Regions from separate parts of the Cytobacillus spongiae genome, predicted to be linked through region 4. Evidence: riboswitches for the same ligand, from Rfam matches in the RefSeq annotation. Region 4 holds a riboswitch; each other region holds the start of a gene.
What was found. Region 4 has a riboswitch for S-adenosylmethionine ahead of LS684_RS17720 (O-acetylhomoserine aminocarboxypropyltransferase/cysteine synthase family protein). Riboswitches for the same ligand answer to the same signal wherever they lie in the genome.
Positions count from the first base shown of each region.

Region 1: it holds a riboswitch for S-adenosylmethionine, as region 4 does, so the genes downstream of both, LS684_RS22740 (YezD family protein) here and LS684_RS17720 (O-acetylhomoserine aminocarboxypropyltransferase/cysteine synthase family protein) in region 4, are expected to answer to the same signal.
Region 2: it holds a riboswitch for S-adenosylmethionine, as region 4 does, so the genes downstream of both, LS684_RS03765 (methionine ABC transporter ATP-binding protein) here and LS684_RS17720 (O-acetylhomoserine aminocarboxypropyltransferase/cysteine synthase family protein) in region 4, are expected to answer to the same signal.
Region 3: it holds a riboswitch for S-adenosylmethionine, as region 4 does, so the genes downstream of both, LS684_RS21410 (methionine biosynthesis PLP-dependent protein) here and LS684_RS17720 (O-acetylhomoserine aminocarboxypropyltransferase/cysteine synthase family protein) in region 4, are expected to answer to the same signal.

Region 1 is NZ_CP089998.1:442,682-448,708, forward strand. It holds gene LS684_RS22715 (nitrite/sulfite reductase) at 1-904, opposite strand, end outside; gene cysC (adenylyl-sulfate kinase) at 919-1,521, opposite strand; gene sat (sulfate adenylyltransferase) at 1,535-2,680, opposite strand; gene cysP (sulfate permease) at 2,724-3,788, opposite strand; gene LS684_RS22735 (phosphoadenylyl-sulfate reductase) at 3,804-4,502, opposite strand; gene LS684_RS22740 (YezD family protein) at 4,606-4,761, opposite strand; SAM riboswitch class I at 4,846-4,951, opposite strand; gene LS684_RS22745 (MaoC/PaaZ C-terminal domain-containing protein) at 5,107-5,514, opposite strand; gene LS684_RS22750 (MaoC family dehydratase N-terminal domain-containing protein) at 5,511-5,960, opposite strand; gene fabG (3-oxoacyl-ACP reductase FabG) at 5,976-6,027, opposite strand, start outside.
Region 2 is NZ_CP089997.1:716,306-722,332, reverse strand. It holds gene LS684_RS03770 (methionine ABC transporter permease) at 1-613, opposite strand, end outside; gene LS684_RS03765 (methionine ABC transporter ATP-binding protein) at 603-1,634, opposite strand; SAM riboswitch class I at 1,778-1,885, opposite strand; SAM riboswitch class I at 2,024-2,129, opposite strand; gene LS684_RS03760 (GGDEF domain-containing protein) at 2,362-3,426, shown strand; gene LS684_RS03755 (VanW family protein) at 3,486-4,448, opposite strand; gene LS684_RS03750 (TIGR00266 family protein) at 5,180-5,971, opposite strand.
Region 3 is NZ_CP089998.1:182,358-188,384, forward strand. It holds gene LS684_RS21405 (tryptophan--tRNA ligase) at 1-892, shown strand, start outside; SAM riboswitch class I at 1,016-1,125, shown strand; gene LS684_RS21410 (methionine biosynthesis PLP-dependent protein) at 1,216-2,337, shown strand; gene metC (cystathionine beta-lyase) at 2,330-3,514, shown strand; gene LS684_RS21420 (bifunctional homocysteine S-methyltransferase/methylenetetrahydrofolate reductase) at 3,532-5,382, shown strand; gene metH (methionine synthase) at 5,363-6,027, shown strand, end outside.
Region 4 is NZ_CP089997.1:3,496,524-3,502,550, reverse strand. It holds gene LS684_RS17755 (arsenate reductase family protein) at 1-71, shown strand, start outside; gene gcvH (glycine cleavage system protein GcvH) at 170-553, shown strand; gene LS684_RS17745 (YusG family protein) at 686-925, shown strand; gene LS684_RS17740 (toprim domain-containing protein) at 1,080-1,436, shown strand; gene LS684_RS17735 (thioredoxin family protein) at 1,442-1,750, shown strand; gene LS684_RS17730 (MFS transporter) at 2,097-3,368, shown strand; gene LS684_RS17725 (SCP2 sterol-binding domain-containing protein) at 3,586-3,930, shown strand; SAM riboswitch class I at 4,011-4,110, shown strand; gene LS684_RS17720 (O-acetylhomoserine aminocarboxypropyltransferase/cysteine synthase family protein) at 4,221-5,540, shown strand; SAM riboswitch class I at 5,651-5,759, shown strand; gene LS684_RS17715 (methionine ABC transporter ATP-binding protein) at 5,928-6,027, shown strand, end outside.

The sequences.
Region 1 (6,027 bases), on a different replicon from region 4:
ATCCTTTTACGGCACTAGTCCCCGCTGGTAGAAGCTTTACATATTCCAGTAACTTCTCTTTGAACTTCTCCGGCCCCCAGTCAGCCATTAAAAATTTAAGCCTGGCTAAATGCCGCTTCTCCCGATAACCGTAGTCCCGGAAAATGGTCGTAACGGCAATGGAGACATCCTTCACTTGATGAGGAAGAACGAAAACGTCCAATTCCTGTGCAAGAAACGGTCTGGCAGACAATCCCCCTCCGATTTTCAAGTGAAAGCCGACTGCCTCCTTGCCATCGATCCATTTTTTTGCCGGAACAAAAGATACACAGTTGATCTCGGCATTTGAGGCATTGTTAACATTAGAGGAGATCGCGACTTTATATTTTCTCGGCAAATTTGAAAAATCTTCGTTATGCTGGAAGAAATCATACACTTCTTTCACAACACCTCTTGTATCAAATAGTTCATCAGGATCGATACCAGCCAGAGGATTTCCAACAATGTTCCGGGTAATATCCCCGCATGCACCTGCAGAAGATAGTCCCACTTCCTCCAAGCGTTTGAATATATCGGGAATCTGTTCGATCTTCAACCAGTGAAACTGTACTGCCTGCCGTGTGGTAATGTCATAGACGTCCCTTCCATACTCTTTACAAATGGAAGCAAGTGCTCTTGCCTGATCATACGTTAAGATCCCTGATGGAACATTCACCCTCATCATGAAATACCCGTCTTCCTTTGGTCTCTGAAGGTATAGGCCGGCCCATTTGAATTTATCCCACTCTTCTTTCGGGATGGAAGAGAACCCATTTTCGGCATAATGGGGTATGTCTTCAAAGATTGACAATCCATCTTTCTCAAGCTTCCATAATTCCGTTTTGTTCAATTTCTCATTTGACTCCCATGATTTGGAATACGCCATGATTCTCTCTCTCCTTATATCAATTGTTTGTGTTTTAATTCTGACAGCAGGCTCTCTACACACTCTTCAATGGTATTCTTCTCTGTATCGAGAATGATTTCCGGATTCTCCGGTTCTTCATAGGGGGCACTGATTCCCGTGAAATGAGTAATTTCATGTTTTCTTGCTTTTTTGTATAAACCTTTTGGATCTCTCTTTTCACATGTTTCGATTGAACAATGAACGTACACTTCCATAAATTCTTCTGGTCCGACTAATTTACGTACAACATCCCGATCTTCCCTGTACGGGGAGATAAAGGCGGTAAGGACGATTTGCCCGCTGTCAATGAACAGCTTGGAGACCTCGCCTATTCTTCTGATATTCTCTTTGCGATCTTTCTCGTTAAATCCTAAATCATGATTCAATCCATGACGAACATTATCCCCATCAAGAACATACACCTGCTTTCCCTGTTGAAATAGGGAATGGGCCAAGGCATTGGCAATCGTCGACTTTCCTGAGGCCGACAATCCGGTGAACCAGAGGATGAAGCTTTGGTGTCCATTCAGGGAGCGTCTCTCCTGTTTCGTTACGGTAGTTTCGTGCCAAACGATGTTTCTTTTTTTTTCACTCAATCGATGCACCTCCTCAAAGCGTTTGTTTCGTTTCCTGTTTTAGTCCCCTGATCAACACTTCAATCACTTCTGGTCGACTAAAGGTTGAAGGTGGAATTTCTCCCCTTCGAAGCATCCCTCTCACTTTCGTTCCTGAAAGGATGACGCGGTGTTCTTTTTCATGAGGACATGTCTTTGTCGTCGCCATTCCTTCACATTTCTTACAATAGAAGCTATGCTCGAAGCAGAGCGGTATGATCCCGATTTCTTCCTCACTGAACTGATCAAATATTTTCTGAGCATCATAGGTTCCGTAATAATCACCGACACCTGCATGATCTCTTCCGACAATAAAATGAGTGCAGCCATAGTTTTTTCGTACTAACGCATGAAAGATGGCTTCTTTTGGTCCTGCATATCTCATGGCTGCAGGAAAGACTCCCAGAAATACTCGGTCATCCGGGTAATAGCTCTTTAGTAAAACTTCATAACTTTCCATGCGGATCTCCGCTGAAATATCATCTGCCTTGGTTTCACCCACTAATGGGTTCAAAAACAAGGCATCCACCGTTTCCAAAGCGGTTTTTTGAATGTACTCATGTGCCCTGTGAACAGGGTTTCTCGTTTGAAAACCGACAACCGTTTTCCACCCCTTTTCCTGGAACAGCTTTCGTGTTTCATCAGGATCAAATGTATACTTCTGAAAAGGCTTAGTCAGTCTCTTAAGCAAGGTGACCTTGCCTCCTATATACACTTCCCCCCGCTGGAATAATTTCTTTACGCCAGGATGTTCTTCATCGTCCGTTCCGTATACTAGAAGGGCTTCTTTTAGTTTATCGGGTACATACACATCCTCTACGTCAATGAGCCCATACGTTTCTCCTTTATATACGAGCCTGCTCTTTACCCCTATCTTTACGGAACCAGCTCGATCTCTATCAAGGGGAAGGGTAATAGGGATACTCCAAACACACCCGCTTTCAAGCCGCAATGTTTCTACAACGCTCTTATAATCTGCTTCTGTCAGGAATCCGTCTATTGGACTGTAAGCACCAATCGCAATGAGTTCCAAATCACTTACTGCGATTTCATCCAGTGGGATTTCCTGTTGAACGTCCTCGAATGATTCTTTAGGTAGATAGGATTGAACCAGTACTCCACCGTGGGGTTGTAAACTCATTCTCCATTACCTCCTTAACATATTGATTTAATCGGAATTAAATTTATATACCGCCTCCATCTTCGTGGACGGACCGCCTTTCTTCACTCATGACCCGCATGAGGGAGAGTGCCCCCACAGTGGCAATGATGACACTCAAAGGAACAACGATTGAGTAGACATCACTATGGATAAAAATTTTAACCAAAAAATATGAAATACTGAGGGAAATCAGTGGAGAAACCACCCAAATTTTTACGATTTTCTTTACAATCTTCTTTTGCAGCATACGTTTACCGTTTTTAGCCATTCCAAGACCGATGATGGAAGAGGACGTAACCTGCGTTAGAGGGATCGGCAATCCATAGAGTGAGCTCAACATAACGAGGAATGCTCCTGTGGATGAAATGACGATTCCTTCTGCTTTAGAGTATTGCGTGATCTTCTTTCCATTTGTCTCCACCACCTTTTTTCCCAGTAAAATGGCTCCCAGTGCAACAAATAAACCACCAATCAAGATCCCCCTTGAAGGTGAGAGTAACCCCGCACCCACCAGAGGTCCCACAGCGTTTGCCACGTTATTCATCCCTGCTGAGAAAGCTTCAAAGAATCCGGCGGTAATCAAAAGGTAAGCAAGCCACCTTTTTTCAAATTGATACCCTCGCTTTTCAAGTCCAGCTAAACCTATACCGAAAAGCCATGTAACCCCAAATGCGACAACCGGGACAATCACCCAGAATGACATGATGGTGATCAGAGACTTTACATAAAGAACCTGATAGGCTACCCCCACTCCTACAACCGCCCCTACTGTGACTTCGCTGGTGGATAACGGAATGCCGATTACATTCGCCAGGAACAAAGAACTCGTCGCCGATAACAAAATGATGATGACGATTTTAATCGACAATACATTTTGTGGAATGATCCCTGAACTGATGGTCTTTACTACCTCTCCTCCCCCCAGGACCGCTCCGCTCAGGACACCGGCGGCACATATCCATAATGCTGTCCTGATGTTCTTTATCGCTCCCGCACCATATGCAACGCCCATCGATGCTGCCGCTCCACTGGCACCGATATTCATAGCAAAAAACAAGCTGATGATGAGGGCCGAAATTTCAAGCAAAGGTGTTCCCCCTTTTTAATGAAGGCCGCATTCCGTCTTCCCCTTCCCCTTCCATCTTCCGGAGCGAAGATCATTCATATCGATGGCCGGTGCTGTGCAGTGGAAGCAGCCTATGCTCGGATACCCTTGATCATGGAGGGGATTATAGGACAGGTTATGTTTATGGGCATACCTCCAAATCTCCTTCCAAGTCCAGTGAATCAGTGGGCAGATCTTAACGGATTGAAATTTATCATCTTTATTAATGAATTCAACGTCAGCCCTCGTCGAAGATTGTTCCCTTCTTAACCCTGATATCCAGGCATTCCCTTTGGATAAGGTTTCTTTCAATGGGTCAAGCTTTCGAATTTGACAACACATGTTCGGGTGTTTCTCCCATAGCTTATCCCCATATACATCTGCCTGCTCTTTGATAGTCAGACTGGGCGTTTTCATGAGTATGTTCAGCCCCGGATAAGTGTCCTTCACTTTTTCAATGATTTCATACGTTTCCTTGAAATGAACGCCTGTATCCAGGAAAACAATGGTGGCAAGGGGTTGTACTTTGGATATGAGGTCAATGAGTACAATGCCCTCAATCCCGAAACTACACGCATACACTACACTTTCACCGTAATGGTTATAGGCCCATTTCAGGACGTGCAATGCCCCTTTATAGACCGGATCCACTTCAAAATCCAAGGTTGGTTGTTTCCAAGTTTCATAGGTTAACATGATACACACCTTTCCCTGATGCTTATCCAACTAAAAAGAGGCGATAACAAGATAAAGGGGATCCCCTTTATCCAGCTATGCGCCTCTAGTTTGTCTAGTCAGCTTATTTAATTCGGACTTTCTCATTTTTCTCTAATTGAATGACTTTACCATTCTGAACCACGATGGTTATCGATCCGAAATTCATCGTTTTCAACATAGAAGTGATTTTGTCCACGACTGCCTCATACCCAGCTTCATGATTATTATCGTTCGCCACATGATCCCCCCAATTTTCATCTTATCCAGAAAAAAATCAAGAAAAAAACAACCCCCCATTTTGGAAAGTTGTTCAGGTAAGTTTACCTTATCTTCCAAAATGACTTTACATTTTGCTGGAATTAGCACCTTACAATACGTAGGTTGCTGGGCTTCACAGGGCCAGATCCCTCCACCTCTCTGGATAAGAGTTATTCTTTTTAATATTCTAAATAATATCACACTTCTAGGGAAAGTCAACCCGAGTTTTTCTATCGGATTTATGTCTTTCTGCTTATTTTGTGGCAAAATTTCAATCCTACTTATCTTTATTCCTTTATTCGAAGCTTTACTACACTATATTTACTTAATGACGATAAAACTGAAATGTCAGTTTCCCGTCGATCACTTTCTTTTCGTCTTGATTTATGGCTGAAACGTTAAAACGTGCATGATCGATCCCTGTTTCAACTACTTCTGCTCTTAAGGTAATCACGTCGTGGAGGAAGACCATTCCTTTAAACCGTACTGAATACTCCCTCATATATCCTTCTTCATAGTAATCACTGAAAAGCTTGGACAGATTGCCCATTGTCCACATTCCGTGGGCAATGATTCCACGGAGACCAAGTTTACGTGCTTCTTCATCTATTGTATGAATGGGGTTATAATCCCCCGAAGCCCCTGCATATTTGATCAGGTCGATTCTCGTAACAGGTTCTAACTCAACTTCGGGAAGAAATTCACCGATACGATAGGACGATAGTACAGTCATTTTCCTAACCTCTCCCTTACTGCTTCTGTGATGATGACAATGGATTCCGCCGTAAAAATCCTGATCCCTGCCTGATCTTCACCAATGTCTTCTATCACAAGGAAACCTAATGTTCCATCCGAGCCTTTACGTTCATAGTAATCTTTTATTTCGGTATGACAGTGAATACGTTCACCAACTTTAAGTGGTCTTTTATAGTGAAAAGTTTGTTCCCCATGGATTAACCCGATGTTTGGAAGATGAAACCCTTCAATCGTTCCAAAATCAAACACACGGGGAAATGTAGGGGGAGCGATATTGTCCTTGTAACGAGATCGTTTACCTGCTTTTTCATCAACATATAGAGGGTGGGGATCTTTGATGGCTTCTGCGAATTTCCGCACCGCCCCTCTCTCCACATCATTTGCTACGGATGTTGAACGCTTGCCTATATGAGATTGAAACATACCATTCTCCTCCTGTTAAGCTTTGGGACCTCCGGCTACGTAAAGCACTTGACCATTGACAAAAGAT
Region 2 (6,027 bases), 1.3 Mb from region 4:
AGGATTGAAGCCCTTGAACCATGACAACTAAGATCCCAACGGTAATTAGCATGACCGTAGTATCAAACCGCTGATACCCATACGTAATCGCAAGATCCCCAAGTCCACCTCCACCAACAGCCCCAGCCATAGCAGATGCACCAACAAGACCGACAGTTGCTATTGTAATGGACAGCACGAGTGAGCTTAGTGCCTCTGGTATGAGAAATCGAACAATGATTTGCCAAGGTGTAGCTCCCATCGCCTCTGCTGCTTCAATTACCCCAGGGTCAACCTCTAATAGGGAATTTTCAATTAATCTAGCAATATACGGCCCTGCATAAAATACAAGCGGAACCACAGCAGCTGCAGTACCAATCGAAGTTCCGACGATAAGTCGAGTAATTGGAATAATTGCCACCATCAAAATAATGAAGGGCACAGAACGAAAAATGTTAATTATTCCATTTAAACAATTGAACACAACCTTATTTTCAAGAAGATGTCCCTTTCTCGTTACAACGAGTAGAATCCCGAGTGGCAAGCCCAATAAGGTGGAGAATAACAGGGATGCAGCTACCATTTGAATTGTTTCAAGAAGGGCATCGATAATTTGTTGCTGATCAACTAGCATGTGTGGTCACTTCCTTTATTAAAACTTCTTGCTGATTGATGTACATTAGTGCTCGATTGATTTCTTTCTCCTCCCCTTGAAATTCCACAATTAAATTGCCATATGGAATCCCTTGAAGCTCTGTAATATTCCCAAAAAGAACATTTACGTGAAGATCAAACTTCTTGGCTAGTTTGGAAAAAAGAGGCTCACCCGCCGATTCTCCTACAAAGTGAATTCGGTACACTCTCTGTATTCCTTCTACATTTTCAACCAATCTCTTCACCGCCTCTGGTAATTGATCATTCATCACAGAGCTAACAAAGCTTCGGGCTGTTTCTGTTTTAGGAGAAGAGAACACTTGAAAGACTGTTCCTTCTTCAATAATCTTGCCTCCTTCAATCACTGCTACCCGATTGCAGATCTCTCGGATGACAGACATTTCATGGGTAATGATAAGGATGGTAATTTTATATTCCTCATTGATTTTTTTCAGAAGCTGTAGAATCGCACGAGTCGTTTGGGGATCGAGGGCTGATGTCGCTTCATCACATAATAGAATCGATGGCTTTGTTGCTAGTGCCCTCGCAATTCCAACTCGCTGCTTTTGCCCTCCAGAAAGCTGATCCGGGTAATTATTTGCCTTTTCATTTAGACCGACAAATTCCAGTAGCTCCATTACCCTTGTTGTAATCTCCTGCTTGGAAACTTTCGCCAAGCGAAGAGGGATCGCCACATTGTCAAAAACCGTTTTCGAATTGAGGAGATTAAAGTGTTGAAAAATCATCCCAATATCTTTCTTCGCTTCTCTCACCTGTTTGGTCGATAACGATAGTAAATCTTTCCCATCGACGATCACCTTCCCACTCGTCGGTCGTTCAAGTAAGTTGACGCAGCGAATTAACGAGCTTTTCCCTGCTCCACTAAATCCAATAACACCAAAGATATCCCCCTTCTTGATATGAAGGTCCACTCCATTTAACGCGTGAACCTGTTCTCCGCTACTTTCATATACTTTTCGAACATCCTGAAATAAAATCATCGTTTGTCACTCCTTTTTCATTTTTTATTAAACAGGGATGATACTTTTTCTGATTTTGAATGAGTTACTGTCATGATTAACTGTAAAATGTACCAACAAAAAACCCTCTTCAGACAAGAAGAGGGGTCTACATTGTAGAGCTCTTCTTATCTTTACAAGCTATATCGCTTGCTGGATTTGGCACAGTACTAATTATTAGTCCGCTGCCGAGGCTTCATTGGGCCATTTCCCTCTACCTCTCTTGATAAGAAATACATTATTAACCTATCGGATTACTATGTTTTAATATAAAAAAGACTCTTGTTTTCAATCTCCTTTCCTTTTTTCAGGAATGAAAAAAACCTCTTCTCGATAAGAAGAGGTTCACCTAAACATATGTATGTTTCCTCTTCTTATCTTTCAAGTCATATGACTTGCTGGATTTGGCACAGTACTTGTAATCAGTCCGCTGCCGAGGTTTCATTGGGCCAGTCCCTCTACCTCTCTCGATAAGAATCACGATTTTTATTCAATTATTTCCTGTGAGATACACTTTACAATGATTCGTTAACTGTGTCAATTCTTATTTTTATTTTTTTCGAAGGTGTGCTGTAAGTATCCTTTCATTCGCTAATTGAAAAAAATGATAAAATATTCTGCTAAATACCCATTATTCCGGTAATTTATGGTAATATAAATTGGTGCTTTTTTCTAAATTTTGAACTTCTAGAGAGAGGAAGTCATCCCATTGATACAGTCTGTGTTATCCAACTTTGCTCTTTTGTTATTGTTGCACTTATGTATTAATATGATTTTCCATTACAAGCCATGTATTCCGAAAAGAGCCGGGGAATTTCTAATCATTTTCTTCGGTATAGCTGCGACGATTTCTATGTTCTACTTACCGATTCGCTTTGAGGAATATTTTCTCGATTTACGGCTCATCCCATTATTATTTTTAGCCATTATGAGAGGATGGAATACAGCCCTTCCTGTCTTATTTGTTGCTTCGATTTGGCGGCTGATTATGGGAGGTCCTGGAGCAGTCCCAGGAACCCTATTTGGTATGATTTTCCCTACAATCGTTGGCCTTTATTTTTTTCAAGGGGAAACTCCCCGCTACCATTTTAAGAAGATTGCGATCGCAACGACTATTGCATGGATTTTATCTGATTTCCCAACACTTTTCTTTTTTTCACTATCTGTGGATGAAGCTCTTCAGCTTTTAACTTTTCGATATGTTTCAATTATAGGTTCATCCTTTATCTTTTATATCTTTATTATTAACGGCATTCAACAAGAGGACCAGCGGCAACGATTAAACCAATTAGCTGATTTCGACCCGTTAACAGGACTCTATAACAAGCGAAAATTTCTTGAAGTCATGTCAGAACAAATCAGTCAAAACCCAAATAACCCTTACTTTCTCGCCTTGCTAGATCTAGACTTTTTTAAAGAAATCAATGACAAGTTTGGCCATCTAACAGGTGATCGTGTACTGATTCAATTTGCCCAGTATCTTAGGCAAAAGCAGACTGACCATATCATGTTCGCACGCTATGGCGGAGAAGAATTCATTGCATTTTGTAGCGGAGATTCGTTAGAAGAAACGGCTTATTACTTTAATGAACTCAGAAGGCATCTACTTCTTGAAAAGTTCAGCTCAGCGTCTGGAGAGATCACTCCAAGCATTTCTGTTTCAATCGGTATATGTCCATTTTATCCAGCCAAAGATGTTCACCAGCAAATTGATGTAGCAGATCAACTCCTATACGAGGCAAAAAGATTGGGAAGAAATCGAGTGTGCTACTAGATGTCCTCACTATTGAAAAGGCATTCAGACGAACTTAAGTCTGAATGCCTTTTTTCGATTTATAACGGGCGTTTGGATCTGACTTCAACCGTAATAGATCCTCCATTTGTGTATGCTTTTAACAGGAAGGGAACTCCTGTCGTATTCTGAAATTGGAAGTCGACTCCTCCCCACGAAACCGTAGCATCTCTCCCTTTAGGTACATACCCCACACCGAGTGAATGATGATGCCTTTCAATATAGCTAACTCCCACTTGGTCAATTGCATTGAATAGAGTAGAAGAAGTCTGGCAGATTCCTCCTCCTATGCCATCAACAAGTTTTTTGTTCACAATTTCCTTCGCTGGCTGATAGCCATGTGCGGCATCACTTGGTCCAATCGTTGTATTAAACGAAAAAATATCTTCTACGCCAATAATTGTATTGTTAATCGAATTAGCAGACAGCTGAATATTAGTCGTTCTTCCCGCTACCACCGGGTCAAAATACGTCGTATAGCTGGCAAGAATTAGATCGTCTAGAGCCGGTACTTCTTCAGGGTCATAGCCACTTTCGGTCACATAAACAGGAAGTTCAACGACTCCACCATTTTGCGAGGCTTCCATAATTCTTTCAACAAGCTCTGTCTCCTCAAGAATAATCTTCGGCTGACCTTTTCTAATTTGTCCTGCTTGATCTATTTTATCAAGGACCATCCTTTGATCATAGCCCCTCTGGTTTCCGTCTCCTCTTGCTAACTCGCGTGCCCACTGTTCGATTTCCATCTGAAACATTTCAGGCTGATTGTAATAATCCATTTCCTTCGGTACAATCTCGCGAATCACCTCCTGCGTGCTCGGGTCTACAACTTTCACAACAACTGGGAGCTCCTTTTCAGCTACCTCATGCTTGCTAACCGCATGTGTTTGTATATTCTCCTCCATTTCGCTCGCATTCCCTGTTTCCTTTGATGCTTTGTCAGAACAACCTACTAACCAAACCAAACTAGCAAACAAGCAAATAGACACCAATTGCTTAAACATTTTTCAAGTCCCCCAACTTTTTTCTAGATATTTTCCAATCTATGTCTCTTACATGCTATTCAAGCCAGCTTATCTATATGCGGCCTCTAGCCCTGTTTAGTAGCTGATTATTTCAATAGATGGACCAGTTGGAGGGGAGTGATCTGCTAAAAGGGAACGAATTTTAGGTGTCTGCGGGCAAATGCTCGTAAAAGGGAGCGTTTGCTCCCTTTTTGGCTCAGGGCAAATTTGGTTGCATGAGCCAGTCTTCTTCAGAAAGCCAGCTTATCTCTTTAAACAATAATTTGATTGTTGATCTTTTCGGTAAAAACCGTAATTAAAGAAGTTTTTTTACTCTGGAAAGCTGTAAAAGGAGCGAAAATCCGCCTTGTCCGAGCGATAATTGGTCGAACGCGAGCGAAACCTAGTCGATTAGGAGCGAAATAGCTGAAAAGTGAGCGATTTTTGGGTATCTGTGAGCGAACGCTCATAATAGGAGCGTTCGCTCACTTTTTGGCTCAGGTCAAATTTCGTGGCAAGAGCCAAACTCTTCGTGGCGTAAACCAAACTCTTTGCGGCATGAACCAGACTTCGTCACAAAGTCAGCTACTTTGACCCCAACCTCAATTCTAGGTCCTAACTCACATTCTAACCCCAAGCACACACTACAGCTCCTAAATACAACGACCACGCACAAAAAAAAAGCTGCCCACCCAGCAAGAACTGAGCAGGCAGCTTCCAAATGGACGGGATTAATCCCCATCGAGCATTCTAAAAATACCACCAAGCATACTACCTTCACCTTTGTCGGCACCGCCTCCTTGAGGGGCAGCAGCAAACACTCGACTAGCTAGTCGGCTAAATGGAAGGGATTGAATCCAGACCGTACCTGGTCCACGTAATGTAGCAAAGAATAGACCTTCACCACCAAATAAAGCTGTTTTCACACCCTTAACCATTTCGATATTGTAATCGACGTCACTGGTCATGGCAACGAGACAGCCCGTATCGACGCGAAGAACTTCTCCAGGTGCTAATACCTTTTGATGGATCGTACCACCTGCATGAACGAAGGCCATTCCGTCTCCTTCAAGCTTCTGCATGATAAAGCCCTCTCCGCCGAAGAAGCCAGCGCCAATTTTGCGCTGAAACTCTACGCCAACTGAAACGCCTTTAGCAGCGGCTAGAAATGCGTCTTTTTGACAAATAATTTTTCCGCCAAGCTCACTTAGATCCATCGGAATGATTTTTCCTGGATATGGGGAAGCAAAGGATACATGCTTTTTCCCGGTACCTTTATTTGTAAAGGTTGTCATGAATAAGCTCTCGCCTGTAAGCATTCGCTTACCTGCACCAAATAGCTTGCCCATCATTCCACCACCACTACTAGACCCATCTCCAAAAATAGTTTCCATATCGATTTGATCTTCCATCATCATTAAACTTCCGGCCTCAGCTACTACCGTTTCTTGTGGATCAAGCTCTACCTCCACAAATTGCATATCATCTCCATAAATCTTATAATCTATCTCATGATTATTCATCTTTTCGCCTCCTACATCTTTTTCCTACTATCTCGTATACGAAATACTTTCCACAT
Region 3 (6,027 bases), on a different replicon from region 4:
CCAGAAGGCATACTTTGTTGCAGACTATCATGGTCTTACCAAAATACACGATCAAAATCAATTGAAGGAACTTTCATACGGAGTCGCTGCAGCCTGGTTGGCTCTCGGCCTCGACCCTGATCGGGCAATCTTTTATCGTCAATCCGACATTCCTGAAATTTTTGAGTTAAGCTGGATTCTTTCCTGTTTTGCACCCAAGGGATTGATGAATCGTGCTCACGCTTACAAATCCCTTGCAGAGGGAAATCAACGTAGTGGAAAAGATGTAGATGCAGGAATCAACATGGGATTATTCACGTACCCCATATTAATGGCCGCTGATATTCTCCTCTTTCAATCAGAGTTGGTGCCTGTGGGGAAAGACCAGATACAACATGTTGAAATCGCACGTGACCTGGCTGAAAGCTTCAACAAACAATATGGAAAAATATTTACGATCCCAGAATATATCATTCAGGAAGAAACATCCGTTATACCTGGACTCGACGGACGTAAAATGAGCAAAAGCTATAATAATACGATTCCTTTGTTCGAGGAACCAAAAAAGCTTCAAAAACTGATCAATAAGATCAAGACTGATTCCATGCCGGCTGAAGAGCCTAAGGACCCTGACTCATCCGTCATTTTTGCCCTTTACAAAGAATTTGCCACCATCGAACAAACTGTAGAGATGAGAAGGAGATTTGAACAAGGGATAGGCTGGGGGGAAGCGAAGAAAGAGCTATTTGGAGTAATGAATTCCTTTATTGCAGAACCTCGCTTGAAATATGATGAACTGATAGCCAATCCCCGGAAGCTTGATGCTATCCTATACGATGGAGCAAAGAAAGCCAGAAAAAAAACGATTCCCTTTTTGAAAGAAATTAAAGAAAAAATCGGGATTTATCAGTAACTTAGAACCTGCTGGTGTGACCGATCATTATCATATATTTTCAGATAATTCATAATTCTCATTGACAATTAACATTCTTTGTTATAAGTTATGGGAAAGTTATTTTTCACACAATCATATAGTTTCTTATCAAGAGAGGTAGAGGGACTGGCCCGACGACACCTCAGCAACCAGCCGCAGTATCAGGTATGGTGCTAATTCCAGCAAGTTGATGTCAACTTGAACGATAAGAGGGAAAACGAATGTACAAAACCTTCTTATTTTTTAAGAAGGTTTTTTGTTTTTTTCTTTTCGATTTCAAGGAAGAAAAGGAGAGAAGAAAGTTGAAAAATCATATTGATACGTTACTGGTCCAGGCAGGAAACCGAAAAGATCCCGGTACGGGTGCCGTAAGCCTGCCTATTCATTTAACCACTGCCTATGCACATAAGGGGATCGGGGAATCGACAGGCTATGATTATTCAAGAACGGGTAATCCGACCCGTACTACATTAGAAGAAACTCTTGCAGAATTGGAGGAGGGGGAGAGGGGATTTGCCTTTAGTTCGGGGATGGCGGCCATCCAGGCCGTTTTGAACCTATTTGTGAGCGGGGATGAATTGATTGTGTCGAAAGATTTATACGGTGGCAGCTACCGATTATTCGTTCAGTATGAAGCACAATATGGGATCAAATGTCACTTTATTGATACAAGTGACATGGGGGCAATAAAGGGAAAGATATCTGCCGAGACCAGAGCCATTTTCCTTGAATCTCCTACCAATCCGTTAATGAATGAGGCGAGTATCTCAGAAGTAGCCGACATAGCAAAAGAAAGGGGGCTGCTTCTCATTGTCGACAATACCTTTTACACACCTGTGCTGCAGAAACCCATTACCAATGGGGCGGATATGGTGATTCACAGCGCTACGAAATATTTAGGGGGACACAATGATGTATTGGCTGGCATTGTGGTCGTAAATACAACAGATCTTGGTGAAAAGCTCTATACTATCCAAAACTCTATAGGTGCGGTGCTTGCCCCATTCGATTGTTGGCTCTTATTAAGGGGAATGAAAACCCTGAGTCTTCGCATGGCTCAGCATGAAAAAAATGCAAAGAGACTGGCAAAGTACCTTGAAGAGCATGAATGTGTAACGGATGTTTTATATCCAGGAAAGGGAGGAATGCTTTCTTTTCGTATTGCAAAAGAAGAATGGGTTGCCCCCTTCCTGAAACACTTGAAGGTCATTACATTTGCAGAAAGCCTGGGTGGAGTAGAAAGCTTCATCACTTATCCTGCTACGCAAACACATGCTGACATTCCTGAGGAAGAAAGAAAAAAGATAGGGATATGCAACAGACTCCTGCGATTTTCGGTGGGAATCGAATATATAGATGACCTTATTGAAGACTTGGAGAATGTGTTTCATCAATTGGAGAAAGAGGTGCTTACGTATGAGTAAAAAACCATTTTCACTTCAGACGTCACTCATTCATTCTCACGGGGTTGACAAAGAAACCGGTGCTGTTTCTACGCCGCTTCATCATGCTACCACCTTCCATCAACAGAATTTCGATCAGTATGGAACATATGATTACAGCCGTTCAGGTAATCCGACGCGGGAAACTGTAGAAGAAACGATTGCAGAATTAGAAGGAGGAATAAAAGGATTTGCCTTTTCATCGGGAATGGCAGCCATCTCAACAAGCTTTTTATTATTATCAAGCGGAGATCATGTTCTCGTATCTGAAGAAGTGTACGGCGGAACTTACAGAATGATTACAGAGGTACTTACCAAGTTTGGTATTGAATATTCATTTGTAAACATGAAGGACCTCCATGAGGTGGCTTGTGCAATAAAGCACAATACGAAAGTGATTTATATGGAAACTCCCTCAAACCCGCTTTTGAATATTACGGATATTGAAGGAGTGGTGAAGCTTGCCAAAGCGAATGGATGTTTAACATTTCTAGATAATACCTTTATGACCCCCCTTCTTCAAAGACCGATCAGTTTAGGGGTAGATGTTGTTCTTCACAGTGCGACGAAGTTTCTTGCCGGTCATAGTGACGTATTAGCAGGCCTTGCCGTAACGGGGAATATAGAGGTTGCAAACAAGCTTTCTTTCTTGCAAAACTCTTTCGGTGCAGTCCTCGGTGTCCAGGACTGCTGGCTGCTTCTGAGAGGTTTGAAAACACTGCATGTACGATTGAAGGAGTCATCAGAATCAGCTTTTAAAATAGCAAACTTCCTTGAGAAAAGAAAGGAAGTGGAAGAGGTGTATTACCCGGGCCTGAGTTTTCATCCTGGCCGCGAAATTCAAATACGACAAGCAGAAGGCCCTGGAGCCGTTCTTTCCTTCAGGTTAAAGGGGGAGAATGAGGTGAAGCAGTTCATTCAAAATGTCACCATTCCTGTCTTCGCAGTGAGCCTTGGGGCAGTAGAGTCGATTCTTTCCTATCCATCCAGAATGTCACATGCTTCCATGCCAAAAGACGAAAGAGAGCGAAGGGGGATTACAGATGGTTTACTACGATTATCTGTTGGACTTGAACACGTGGATGAACTCATAAAGGATCTTCAAAACGGGCTGGACAGTATAAAGGAAAACAAAGGGATTAGTGTGATAAATCTATAATAAAAGGAGGGGAAGCCATGAAGCCGTTACTGGAAGAATTGAAAGAAAGAATCTTAATTGCAGATGGGGCAATCGGAACATTGCTGTATTCATATGGAGTGGACAGATGCTTTGAAGAATTGAATCTATCCCATCCTAATGAAGTGTTAAAGGTCCATAAAGAATATACTGATGCTGGAGCGGATATCATTCAGACCAATACGTACGGAGCCAATTATCAGAAACTTTCCAGATACGGTTTGGAAGATTCAGTGAAGGAAATCAACACTGCTGCAGTGCGACTGGCGCGAAAAGCTGCGGGTATTGATACCTATGTTCTCGGTACCATCGGGGGGATCAGGGCAATCAAACAAAATGTGACGTTAGAAGAAATCAAAAGGAGCTTTCGTGAACAGCTATATTGTTTATTGTTAGAGGGAGTGGATGGCATCCTTCTTGAAACGTATTATGATTTCGAGGAATTAACGACGGTCCTGAATATCGCAAAGCGGGAAACCGATGTTCCTGTCATTGCACAGGTCTCCCTCCATGAAACAGGAGTGCTTCAAAATGGTCTGGAGGTAAAAGATGCCCTTCAACAACTGGAATTATTGGGAGCGGATCTTGTAGGGATCAATTGCCGTATGGGTCCATTTCATATGGTAAACTCCTTAGAATCAGTCCCCCTTCCTAAAAGAGCATTTATCTCCGTCTATCCCAACGCCAGTCTCCCAAATTATGAAGAAGGACGGTTCTATTACTCTGCTGAACCGGATTACTTCGGGGATATAAGCAATGAATTGAGAATGCAGGGTGCAAGGCTTATCGGGGGGTGCTGTGGAACGACTCCCGATCACATCCGATCAGTTGCTGCCCGGCTGAAAAGCAGGGAACCTGTGAAACAAAAAGAGGTGAAAAAGAAAGAAATCGTTCAGTTATCATCTCCGACTATCAAAGGGAGCCTGTTGCATACGAAGGTAAAAGAAAAGAAAACCATCATCGTTGAACTCGATCCTCCTAAACATTTGGATACCAAGCTGTTTTTTCAAGGCGCTGAGGCCCTTAAGGGAGCTGGAATCGATGCAATCACCCTTGCTGATAACCCCTTGGCATCACCACGTATAGGAAATGACGCGATCGGCAGCCTTGTCCAATCAAGATTTGACCTCACCCCATTAGTCCACATTACTTGCCGGGATCGGAACCTGATTGGACTTCAGTCTCACCTAATGGGTTTACACACGTTAGGGATTCACAATATATTAGCGATAACGGGTGATCCCGCCAAGATTGGTGATTTTCCAGGGGCTGCATCAGTATATGACCTGTCGTCCCTTGAACTTATCGAATTAATCAAGCAGAACAATGAAGGCATATCGTTTTCAGGTAAATCACTCCGTGAGCGTACTCAGTTTTCAGTTGGAGCAGCATTTAACCCAAATTTCAGGCATTTGAACGCTTCAGTGAAAAGGCTCGAAAAGAAAAAGAAAGCGGGAGCCGATTATTTCATTTCCCAACCCATATTCGGGAAAGAGCAGCTGTTTCAAGTGCATGAAGCCACAAAACATTTAGATGTTCCGATCTTTATTGGAATCATGCCACTGATCAGCTCAAGAAATGCAGAATTCTTGCACCACGAAGTTCCTGGTATAAATGTTCCGGAAGAAACAAGGAAGAGGATGAATGAGGCTGGAAGTGACCCGGTTATTGCGCGAGCAAAGGGAATGGAAATAGCGAAGGAGTTATTGGATACGGCAATCGAGTTGTTCAATGGCATTTATCTCATCACTCCTTTTGTCCGTTACGATATGAGCATCGAATTAATTCACTATGTTCATGCTAAAGTCAATTCAGAAAGAGAGGTTCCCTATGGCCATCACATTGTTTGAACAACAACTCAGAAAAAAAATACTTGTACTCGATGGAGCAATGGGAACGATGCTTCAACAAGCGGAATTATCTCCTGAAGACTTTGGAGGGGAAAAGCTTGACGGTTGTAATGAAAATCTTGTTTTGACAGCCCCTGAAGTCATTTATAGGATTCATCTTGAATACCTGGATGCAGGAGCAGATGTGATTGAAACGAACACATTTGGAGCAACTCCCGTGGTACTGGATGAATATGATCTGGGCTACAAAGCTTATGAAATAAACAAAGTGGCCGCAGAAATCGCCAAAAAAGTGGCCCGTGAAAGATCGACTCCAGATTGGCCGAGATTTGTTGCGGGTTCTCTCGGGCCAACTACTAAAACCCTATCTGTCACAGGGGGAATAAGCTTCGGTGAGTTAGTAGATAACTACCGTGTTCAAGCTGAAGGCCTTCTTGATGGAGGAGTGGATGTGCTCCTGCTTGAAACGAGTCAGGATGCATTGAATGTTAAAGCGGCAAATCTTGGGATACGGACAGCATTTGATACCATAGGGAAAGAAGTACCTATTCTTTTATCCGGGACGATCGAGCCCATGGGAACCACACTGGCAGGTCAGAATATCGAAGCATTTTATTTATCATTGGAACATTTGAATCCAATAGT
Region 4 (6,027 bases):
TTCTTACAGATGGAGAAAAAGTGACAGTAGGCTTTAAAGAAGAGGATTATGAAAAAATGTGGCTAGCTTGATCAAGATAGGCTTGCAAGCGCTCTTTTTTCATGCCATGATAAATTGGGAAATCGATTTTATCGATATAGATTAATTAGCAAAGATGGAGGGAATTAACATGAATACACCAAAGGAATTACGTTATTCAGAAGAGCATGAATGGGTAAAAGTAGAAGGCGAAAAAGTTCGTATTGGAATTACAGATTTCGCACAATCTGAACTAGGAGATATCGTGTTTGTTGAGCTTCCAGAGGTTGGCGACGAGCTAACTGCAGATGAGCCATTTGGAAGTGTAGAGTCTGTTAAAACGGTTTCAGAATTGTATGCTCCTATTAGCGGGAAAGTAGTGGAAGTGAACGAAGACTTAAATGATAGCCCAGAATTTGTTAATGAATCTCCTTATGAAAAAGCGTGGATGGTAGTAATTGAGCCATCTGATGCGAGTGAAATGGACAAGCTAATGACGGCTGAGCAATACGAAGAAATGATTAAAGAAGACTAATTGATTCAAGAAGCGTCCAGCGATGGGCGCTTTTTATTTTTGATAAATTAGAGGTAAGTTCCTAATAATGGATATCTATTCTCCTATTTAAAAGGGTAATCTAAAGGTAAATGGGAGAAAGGGTGTTTTTCAATGACATTAAAGCAGCAAAAGCTAGATATTACAGACCGTGTCATAGGGAGATTAGAAAATGGGGAAATCAAGCTTTTTCTTGAAAACGAACCAATTGGAAAGATGACATTGCCACAAGGATGTGTATTTCAGCTAGAGCACCATTTTGAGGCAAATGAGCAAAAAATATTTCAACATGTGACAGTAACAGAACAACCAGCAGCACGATATACAGATTGTGATGAAGGCGGATGGTGCTAATCATGGGCAGAGGGAATTCCCCCTGCTCATTTTCTGTGTGTATCAACCATTTGAATTGACAACTGCTAGAATAATGAAGGAAAAGCGCACTCCATAGCGAATAAAGAATATAGATATGGTATGATAACATAAATACACTCTATAGGTGATTAGCATGGATGGATTATCGACGGAAAAAGTAATTATTGTAGAAGGAACTTCCGATAGAAAGAAAGTGCATGCCATAATAAAAGAGCCTGTTGAAATTGTTTGTACGAATGGAACCATTAGCATGACCAAATTAGACGAACTTATTGACGAATTGTATGATAAGGATGTATACATTCTTGTTGATGCAGACGAAGCGGGAGAAAAGCTACGCAAGCAATTTAAGAGAGAATTTCCGGAAGCTGAGCATCTCTATATTGATAAGATGTATAGAGAAGTAGCAAGTGCTCCAGAGCATCATTTAGCGACCGTTTTACTCGGTGCTAATATCGATGTTTATACACAGTTTTTAGATAGAGGTTGATTTACATGCAAGAGTGGATACCAAATGATTTTTCGGAGAATATAGCTAAGGCAGAGATAACGTTCCTCTATATGTACACGCCATTATGCGGGACGTGTCAGATGGCTGGAAAAATGCTTCAAGTAGTAACGGAACTACTCCCTAATCAAAATTGGGGGAAAATTAATTTAAATTATATTCCTGATCACTCCGAAAGCTGGGAAGTTGAAAGTGTTCCGTGTTTAGCAGTATTTAAAAGCGGGGAGCTAATTGAAAAGATTTATGCCTTCCATTCGGTACCGTATTTGTTAGATAAATTAAAAAGTATTGAGTAAATCAGTTGCATGGATGCAGCTGATTTTTTTGTTAATGGATTCTTGATACTCATAAAACAGCCTAAAAACGTACAAATAGGATTATCATCCCCGAATAGTCTGATATACCATTTTTTCGCAGATACATTCGTAAATACGCTGTAATATAGAATGCTCACCACTGGTCACCAATATGCTATTTTCTTAGAATTGCTGTTTTCTCTCTAGAAGCCAATAGCAGTTGTTATCATCACTTTAGGTTCTTTCGTAATAATAGTTCAAATTTTTTCATTTTTTTATTTACTTTTCATCCCAGGTAGGATTATGATATTTAGGGATACGAAATAAATGAAGGGCGGTCTACCTCATGGCTTTTTATCAAGAATGGGTGGAGCAATTTAGAGGGTATAATAGAAATATACGCTTATCGATTTTAGCAAATGTGCTAACGCATATTGGGCTCGGTATTTTCATGGTTATATATAATTTTTATATACGAGAACTAGGTTATTCTGACCAAGTAAACGGTCAAGTCATCTCAATGACTTCATTAGCAACCGCATTCATTTTGATCCCTGCTGGGTTCCTTAGCGATCGGTATGGGAGGAAGCGAATCATGCTCTTTGGTGCAATTGCCACTGGGCTGATGTTGCTTACTAGAAGTTTAGTTGAGCTACAAAGCTTGCTTGTGTTATTTGCTTTCGGTACCGGTTTAACATCAGCTTTTCTCCAAGTATCTGCCATTCCATGGCTAGCTGAAAATTCGAAGCCAGAGCAGCGAGTACATTTGTTTAGCATGCACTTTGCAGTAATGACAGGAGCAAATGTAATTGGAAGTTTATTAGGTGGGATTTCTACAGATATCTTTTCAGTTTTTTTATCGGAGCTACAAAGTGTAAGAATGACATTAGTCTTTGGTTCGTTGATCTTTCTATTAGGATTCATACCAATTCTTCGCTTTAATGAACAAGTAGTAAGAACAAAGGATATCATTCAAAAGCCTAAAGAGCGTGTTATTCAAACATTCACAAAGCACCGTTCCGCTATTAAGATCGTTCTGTTGTTTGCTGTTGCTCAGCTTCTAATTGGCTTTGGAGCTGGACTTGTAATCCCTTACTTGAACCTGTACTTTGCGGATCGTTTCTCTGCACCCAATTCCATCATCGGCTTAGTCATATCATTAGGACAAGGAGCAACAATGATTGCCATGTTTATTGGTCCGATGGTAGTTAGAAGACTTGGAGAAGTAAAGTCAGTTGTTTTCCTTCAGCTACTCTCATTGCCATTTCTATTATTAACTGCCTATACACATAATTTATGGTTAGCAGCAATAGGGTTTTTATTTCGACAAGCGCTAATGAACGCGGGGAACCCTATTCAAATGTCATTAATGATGTCAAAAGTTGATGATTCAGTGAAAGGTCTTGCTAATTCAGTTAATCAGATGGTATTTCAACTAGGGTGGGCGTTTATGGGGCCAGTTTCAACTGGAATAGTCATCAAGTATGGATCATACTGGGGGTATGCAACGGTCTTTTCCATTACCGCTGTTCTCTACCTATTAGGATCACTCTATTTTTTCTTTGTGTTCAGAAGTTTTTCAAAGCCATCTAAGGTCACGACAGCAAAAGCAATTTAATGACATATTTCTTGGGAAATGACAGACAATGCTACAAAAAATGTAGTGTTGTCTTTTTTTGGAGATTTGTAAAGTATAAGGTAGCGTGATTCAAAATTTTTTGCATTTGTTTAGCGATTCGGCTTTTCTTGTATCTATTTGTCGATGAATAATTAAAGGAATGGAAGAAAAAGCGATGAATGTTTATAAATAGGAATATTTAAGGGGGTTGCAGTACTTGAGAGAAGAAGAGTTAGAGAGGTTTTTAACCGGGTACACAACTAAACAACACCTTTTGCTGTTAATGCAGCATAATAGGATGAATGTCCGAATCCAAACTGAGAATAATCAATTTGTATTAGCGTTCAATGAGAACATAGTAGAGCTTTTCGATTTTGAAGAAGATCAAAACTATGATGTGGAACTAGAAGGTTCTTACGACACAATCAGTTCAATATTGACAGGGGAACTTAAGCTTCGACAGGCAGCTCGGACAAATGACCTTTTGATTCGTGCTTCTTATCGAAAGCTACTCCTTTTAGAATCGATATTTTACCTTTCAAAGCCATATCGAGTAGTCTGAAAATTTAAAAAAACTGTTGACTTTAACAAAATTTTCATGTTACGATCGTTTTAGTCAATTAACTGATAAAACTGAATAGTTTCTTATCAAGAGAGGCGGAGGGACTGGCCCTACGAAGCCCGGCAACCGGTTTTTTACACGGTGCTAAATCCAGCAGAGCATAGCTCTGAAAGATAAGAAGAGATGACTATAATCCCTCTTCTTAATGAAGAGGGTTTTTTCATTTTCTTCTAGAGCAAGATTAGTTTTTGCTAATTTGTTAGCACAAAAAACAAAAGGGAGAGATGAGGATGTCAGAAAAACAAAAGAATTATCGATTAGAAACGTTAGGAGTACATGGGGGATTAACACCAGACCCAACTACGGGTGCAAGAGCGGTACCAATTTATCAAAATAATGCTTATCAATTCCGCAATACAGAACATGCCGCTGATTTATTTGCGCTTAAAGAGCCAGGATATATTTACTCGCGCATTCATAACCCAACTGTCACAGTATTTGAGGAACGAATCGCTCTCCTTGAAGGAGGGGGTGGGGCTTTAGCTGTTGCGAGTGGGATGGCTGCTATTACAACTGCCATTCTAAACGTAGCAGAAGCGGGTGACGAGATTGTCGCTGCTTCGAATCTCTATGGGGGAACATACAACTTATTTACTGTAACGCTTCCAAAGTATGGGATAACTGTAAAGCTTGTTGATTCAAGTGATGTGGAGAATTTCCGTCAAGCGATTACAGCAAAAACGAAGGCTGTATTTGCTGAAACAATTGGAAACCCAAGTCTACGCGTACTAGATATTGAGAAAGTGGCTAAGGTAGCTCATGAAAATGGGATCCCACTTATTGTGGATAACACATTTGCCACACCATATCTATGTCGTCCAATAGACTACGGAGCTGATATTGTTGTTCATTCGGCAACGAAATGGCTCCTTGGCAATGGAACAACATTAGGAGGGGTCATTGTTGATGGAGGAAAGTTTGATTGGAATTCTCCAAAGTTCCCATCTTTCATTAAGCCAGATCCAAGTTATCATGACATTGTCTATAGTGAGGCACTTGGTCCATTGGCATATATCGTGAAAGCGCGTGTTCAGCTATTAAGAGACTTAGGGCCCTCTCTTAGTCCACAAAATGCATTTCAATTTACTTTAGGTTTAGAAACTCTTCATGTACGTATGAAGGAGCATGTGGCAAATGCAAGAAAGGTTATCCACTATTTAGAATCACATCCAGCCGTGAACTGGGTGGGGCATCCCGAGCATGAAAAGCACCCAGATGTGAAACTAGCTGAAAAATACCTACCAAAAGGGGCTGGCTCTGTTCTTGTTTTTGGAATTGCAGGTGGAAGAGAAGCAGGTGCGAAATTTATTAACCAGCTGGAGCTTTGGGCACATGTGGCGAATGTGGGAGATGCGAAGAGCTTGGTCATTCATCCAGCTAGTACGACCCATCAGCAGCTAGATTCAGAAGGCTTGAAAAAAGCGGGCGTTTCAGAAGATCTTATTCGCCTATCTGTTGGAATTGAAAATGTTGAGGATTTAATTGATGATCTAGAACAAGCACTTGAAATAGCTACTGGTATTTCTTCATCTGTTGCAGCTAAGGTATAAGATTCCATCATTTTTTTCGTTGACACCCCTTTTTATCCATGATACGATAAATTTCGTAATTTAAAAAATACTTACTTCGTTTAAAGTGTTAATTGAATATAGAATGTTTGCTCTTATCCAGAGAGGTGGAGGGATGTGCCCTATGAAGCCCGGCAACCGTCAGTGAAAATCTGAAATGGTGCCAATTCACACAAAGCTGTTTGCTTTGGAAGATGAGAGAAAGGAAACGAACGTATGCCTTTCTGCTCATGAGTAGAAAGGCTTTTTTGTTTTTTTGAACATTTCACCTATATAGGAAGATGGATAAGATGATGACCTTTGAATGAATTATCCAATTGATTCAAAGGATAACAGCATAGACGAAGGGATAAAAGGGGTGGTAAACAAATGATCTCGATACAGAATGTTAAAAAAATATACTCATCCAAAAATGGTCAGGTTGTTGCAGTAGATGATGTTAACCTTCAAATTAAAGAGGGTGAGATTT